DNA from 2 places in the Clostridium sp. JNZ J1-5 genome. Region 1 is predicted to be linked to the other one. Evidence: a T-box and tRNA genes for the amino acid it is inferred to sense, from the RefSeq annotation. Region 1 holds a T-box; the other holds one or more tRNA genes.
What was found. The T-box of region 1 lies ahead of tyrS (tyrosine--tRNA ligase). A T-box ahead of a tRNA ligase gene usually reads a tRNA of that ligase, here a tRNA-Tyr.
Positions count from the first base shown of each region.

Region 2: it has a tRNA-Tyr gene. The T-box ahead of tyrS (tyrosine--tRNA ligase) is inferred to sense a tRNA for this amino acid. The anticodon was not compared.

Region 1 covers NZ_CM132773.1:1,213,648-1,216,852, forward strand. The annotation lists gene tyrS (tyrosine--tRNA ligase) at 1-1,155, opposite strand, end outside; T-box leader at 1,222-1,442, opposite strand; gene ACWW38_RS05810 (hypothetical protein) at 1,572-1,982, opposite strand; gene ACWW38_RS05815 (AlbA family DNA-binding domain-containing protein) at 2,059-3,205, opposite strand, start outside.
Region 2 covers NZ_CM132773.1:2,614,300-2,617,504, forward strand. The annotation lists gene mreB (rod shape-determining protein MreB) at 1-444, shown strand, start outside; gene yyaC (spore protease YyaC) at 570-1,121, opposite strand; tRNA gene ACWW38_RS12620 (tRNA-Thr) at 1,397-1,472, shown strand; tRNA gene ACWW38_RS12625 (tRNA-Tyr) at 1,478-1,562, shown strand; tRNA gene ACWW38_RS12630 (tRNA-Val) at 1,574-1,649, shown strand; tRNA gene ACWW38_RS12635 (tRNA-Tyr) at 1,699-1,783, shown strand; SAM riboswitch class I at 2,013-2,114, shown strand; gene metK (methionine adenosyltransferase) at 2,188-3,205, shown strand, end outside.

The DNA.
Region 1 (3,205 bases):
TTCCTCTTCTTTAAGAACAAAATTAGGATCCTCTACCTTATTATCATTTAAGTATAATCCACCTTGTTCTATAAGTCTTCTTCCTTCTTTTTTAGATGGAATAACTTTTCCACTTAATAATATATCTAATAATAATGTACCAACAGTCTCACTTGAAATTTCAATTGTTGGAACATTACTCATATCAGCTCCGCCTCCAAATAGTGCTTCTGCTGCACTTTGTGCTTTAGCAGCTTCTTCTTCACCATGTACAAGCTTAGTTACTTCAAAAGCTAAAACTTTTTTTGCTTCATTTATAGCAGCATCTTTTAGAGAACCAAGTCTTCTTACTTCATCCATAGGTAAGAAAGTAAGTAACGCTAAACACTTTTCAACGTCTGCATCATCTACGTTTCTCCAGTATTGATAAAATTCATATGGAGATGTCTTTTCAGGATCAAGCCATAATGCTCCCTTTTCTGTTTTGCCCATTTTTTTGCCTTCACTATTAGTTAATAGTGTGCATGTCATTGCGTAAGCTGGCTTTTGTTCTTTTCTTCTTATAAGGTCCATACCTGCAATCATGTTAGACCATTGGTCATCTCCACCAAGCTCCATAACACAGCCATATCTTCTATTAAGCTCTAAGAAGTCATATGCTTGCATTAACATATAGTTAAATTCTAAAAAAGATAATCCTTTTTCTAATCTTTGCTTAAAGCATTCAGCTGTAAGCATCTTATTAACTGAGAAATGCACTCCAATTTCTCTTATAAATTCTATATAGTTAAGATCCAAAAGCCAATCACCATTATTAACTAATATAGCTTTGTCGTCTTCAAAATCTATAAATCTTGTAATTTGCTTCTTTATTCTTTGGACATTTTTTTCTATATTTTCTCTTGAAAGCATCTTTCTCATGTCTGTTTTTCCACTTGGATCTCCAACCATTACGGTTCCGCCACCTACTAGAGCAATTGGTCTGTGTCCTGCTCTTTGCATATGTGACATGAACATTAAGGCTATAAAATGTCCTACATGAAGACTATCTGCTGTTGGGTCAAAACCTATATAAAATGTAATTTTCTCTTTTCCTAATAATTCTTTTATTTCGTCTTCATGGGTTGTTTGTTTTATATATCCACGCTCCCTTAAGACATCAAATACATTTTCCATCTTTCTTCCTCCTAATAATAGTTGTAATTTTATATCTAAAATAAAAAATCCCTTTATATAAAAATATAAAGGGACGAATTATCTCCGTGGTACCACCCAAGTTAATATGCTATGCATACTCTCTCATTTTCCTTATAACGTAGGAATATACGTAACAACCTACTAAGCTTTTAGCTTTTCAGTCTAAGGTTCAAGAATGTATTTGGCCATAACCCTCAACTAGTTCACACCAGCCACTAGCTCTCTTAATGATTTCTATGGTTACTTCTTTCTATCATTACCTTTTTCATTTAATTATTTACATACTATTATATAAACATTCATTGGTAAATGCAAGGGGGAATTTTCATATTATAAATATAATTTAAAAACTGCATACTATTTTATATAGTATGCAGTCTATCATAGGTTATTAACTATGCAACATATTTTTTAATGAATTCAGGTATGGAATCCTTTTCATGATTTATATTTAAATAGAATTCAACATTATATTCTCGTGATAATTTTTCCATGGAATAAAATAAATGTGCCGCATCCTCAATATTCCCCTCTATGATATTAAATAGTCCATCGACATAAATAGTACTAATATCATAGTCTTGTGATAAAATGCCGCACAAAAAGCCATAAAAATCATTATAGTCTTTTAAACCAAATTGTTCAGTTGATACAAATCTAATTTTTCTATCTAGGTGTAGTATAGGTCCATTGTCATCATCAATATAAACAATATTTCCTTTGGAAGAATTAATCTTTTCATTTGCAGATTGGATAAGTGCTTTTGTTTTACCTGAGCCTTTCATATCACAGAAAACATGTAGCATGTTAACCACTCCTTTTATTTTATATATTTATACAATTATATAATATTCTAAATATTCTTTCAATATTACAACACCATTATTCAAAAAACTTTTGTTTAAGGCTATTAACTCCTGGATATATTACTTTAAAACTATTTTCCTTTAAAGAATTTATAAATAGAACTTCTCCATATCTTCTAAAAGCCTTTTTCATTCTAGAAAATCCTCTTCTAGATTGAGTAAATATCTTACTATCATCTAAAGTTATTAGTTTTTCATATATCCACATATTTCTTTTAATATAGTTATGTGATGTTCCATTATTTTCTCTAGTATCCCTCAATAAAACTCCTGGACTTATAACACTTATGCTGTTATATCCAATGACTATCTCTATTTCTCTATTTATAATTGTGTAATCTCTATATAGAACCGCATTTTTTATTCCTTCATACACAGCAAATAGAGGATAATTTTTAGGAAGAATTTGTGAAAGTACTCTTTCACTATCCTCTATCATACTTAACAAATCCCCTTGTATTATAGTTACCTTATCAAAATTTTTATCTATATTATTAATAATTCTAATCATGTTATTAGGAGCATATATATAATTTGTCTTTGAAAATACCAATAATCCCCCTAATGTTCCGTAGTACTCTTTTGATTCTTCATCTAAGTGTATTATTCTTGTATTTTCCATAAGAGTAATTCTATTTTCATTATTGGCTTCTATACCATGTTGCTTGAAATACTTATCCACTATACTTATGTCAAAGCTTTCTATATTGCTTTTTACAACAGGGGAAAGTTCTATATTTAAATTCATATTTTCTTGAAACGCTGTTATTAACTCTTCTTTTCTCATAGTGTCTGTTGTAGATCCTCTTCTTATGTAAAAGGCCCCATTTTCTCTAGATTGATAAGGCTTTTGATTACCTTGAAAGATAGTTATAACTGCTAAATCCTTGTCTTCGTATTTTATATATTCAAGACTCACAGGTATAGGTGGTTCACATCTAGAACTTATGATTTGTTGTATTTGCTCTTCTGTTAAGAAGTCCTTTTCTACTCCAACTACCTTTTTTGTTTTATCTTCAACACCAATAATAAGGTATCCTCTTCCACCTCTAGAATTTGCAATAGCACATATATCTTTTGCAAGTTCTTTTTTCCCAGTTTCAACACTTAAATCTAATTGTAATTTAAAATCTAATTTAGTTCCTTCATTACTTTTAAGAAGA
Region 2 (3,205 bases), 1.4 Mb from region 1:
CATAAACTCATGATTGGAGAAAGAACAGCAGAAGAATTAAAGATGAATATTGGAACCGCATATAAAAGAGAAGAGAATATAAGTATGGAAATAAGAGGAAGAGATCTAATAACAGGACTCCCTAAAAATATAAGTGTATCCTCAGAAGAGATGAGAGAAGCATTGAGTGAGGCGGTAAATGCTATTGCAGATTGTACTCACTCAGTTTTAGAAAAAACTCCACCTGAATTAGCAGCAGATATAGCTGATAGAGGAATTGTAATGACAGGTGGCGGATCCTTATTAAATGGATTGGATAAGTTAATAGAGGAAGTAACTAAAGTTCCCGTACATGTTGCTCAAGATTCAGTTTCATCAGTTGCTCTAGGCACTGGAGATGTACTAAGCTACCTAGATAAGATTGATGCATCTTATAAGGGGCAGGATATAAACCTAATAGACTAATATATATACTTATTATATAAGTTATAAAATATACGCTCTATAATCTTAAAATTATGGAGCGTATATTTTATTTAAAATTATTTTGGAATTATGAGAAGTTAAGGATAGCTTAAAACATATGATATTTATATTATGTTATCCATATTTTTATCATGTAATTGTGAAAGGTAATATGAATGGATTAGAGAGTGAGTAATGACTTTGGCCATTTCCATAATTAAATCTAGGCGTATATTCCTATTTGTAAATAGCTCGTTATTATCACTAGAGTCCACAATACCTATTATGGAGGTTTCCCCAACTTCAGGTAAAATTTTACCTACACCTTTTCCAGGATGTATAGGATAATCGCGAGCTTGTATTTCCCCTATGTTTTTCATTTCTCCTAAACAAGCATCAACGCCTATTATACTAGAAGAGGGATGAAGTTTTTTTATCTGCTGAAGCTGTTTATCTATATTTAAAGCGTGTATAGGTTCAGAAATAGTTCCATATACTTTTAGTGGGAAGTTTTCATTTTTTAATAATGTTCCTACTAATGGCCCTAGACAATCTCCTATACATCTGTCAGTACCAATACATACTATAACAGAATTTTCATCCATGTAATCTTTTAAAAAATATGCTATTTCGTAATAAGATAGATTATCTTTATAGTGGACTCTGACTTTATTCAAGAACGACACCTCCTTGATAATTTATATGAAAAGCATATATACTATATGAAATAAAAATTAATAAAAAAAGAAAATATAATAGAATTAAAAGGAAAAAGGAGATGAATAATTGATATAAATGTATAAGTAATTCGAAGTAATGTGGTGAAATTAAGAGCAATATGCTTGTAATTTCATTTAAATAACAAAAGTTAGAGTTGAAATAAGTGCTAGTTCTAGGTATACTAATATTCGTTGACGCGGTAAAACGCTGAAAATAAAAAATAAATAAGCATGCTGGCATGGCTCAACTGGTAGAGCAACTGACTTGTAATCAGTAGGTTCCGGGTTCAAGTCCTGGTGCCAGCACCAATTTCGGAGGAGTTCCCGAGTGGCCAAAGGGGGCAGACTGTAAATCTGTTACGTTTCGTTTCGATGGTTCGAATCCATCCTCCTCCACCATATAAATAAATGGGCGCATAGCTCAGCTGGGAGAGCATCTGCCTTACAAGCAGGGGGTCACAGGTTCGAGCCCTGTTGTGCCCACCATTTATTTTTAGAGAAGTTGGTAGCTGTTAAGTTTTTTAAAAGTTAATATGGAGGAGTTCCCGAGTGGCCAAAGGGGGCAGACTGTAAATCTGTTACGTTTCGTTTCGATGGTTCGAATCCATCCTCCTCCACCATAGAAGACATCAATGTTGATGTCTTTTTTTATTTTTGTTTTATATGAATGTTGATTTTAAATTCAGTTAAAACCTCCTATTTTTAAATTTATATAAATCAAATTAAATATTTGTATAAAATAAATATTTGTAAAATTAATGATAAGTTAAGCTTCATGTTATTGACATGGATATTATACTGTGATAATATTATTTTGCTTAAGTAAAATTAAATAATAGATAAGAAAAAATCTTATCAAGAGAGGTGGAGGGACTGGCCCTGTGAAACCCAGCAACCGGTACTGTTGTACTAAGGTGCTAATTCCTGCAGATTTAATCTGCAAGATAAGAAATCATGATAATCACGCAATCAACCTCTTCAATTAAGAAGGGGTTTTATTTTTTTTTAGAAAGGAGATTTTAGAATGAGAAGATTGTTTACTTCAGAATCAGTAACAGAAGGACATCCAGATAAAATGTGTGACCAAATTTCAGATGCTATTTTGGATGCTATTTTAGAAAAAGATCCTAATGGAAGGGTAGCTTGTGAAACGGCGGTTACAACTGGAATGGTTATGGTTATGGGAGAAATATCCACGAACTGTTATGTTGATATTTCAAAGCTTGTAAGAGAAGTCGTTACAGATATAGGATATACAAGAGCTAAATATGGATTTGACGCTGAAACATGTGCTGTATTGACAGCAATTGATGAACAATCAGTAGATATAGCTATGGGTGTAGATGAAGCCCTAGAGTCAAGAGAAGGTGAAAAAGACGAAGTTGAGGCAATAGGAGCTGGAGATCAAGGACTTATGTTTGGATTTGCTTCTAATGAAACACCAGAATATATGCCTCTTCCTATAAGTATGGCACATAAGCTTTCAAGAAGATTAACAGAGGTTAGAAAGAACGGTATATTACCATACTTAAGACCGGATGGTAAAACTCAAGTTACAGTTGAATATGAGGATGATAAACCTGTAAGAATAGATGCTATAGTTGTTTCAACTCAACATGATCCAGAAGTTACACAAGAGCAAATACGTAAAAATCTTATGGAACATGTAATAAGATTTATAATTCCTAATGAATGGTTAGATGACAAAACAAAGTACTACATAAATCCAACAGGAAGATTTGTTATCGGTGGACCACATGGAGATACAGGATTAACAGGAAGAAAGATTATAGTTGATACTTATGGTGGATACGGAAGACATGGTGGCGGAGCTTTTTCAGGAAAAGATCCAACAAAAGTTGACAGATCAGCAGCTTACGCAGCAAGATGGGTTGCTAAAAACTTGGTAGCAGCTGGAGTTGCAGATAAACTTGAAATAGGTTTAGCTTATGCGATAGGTGTTGCTCGCCCAGTATCACTTTTAGTAAATACTTTTGGAACAGGAAAAGTTGAAGACGATAAAATAGTAGAAATAGTTAACA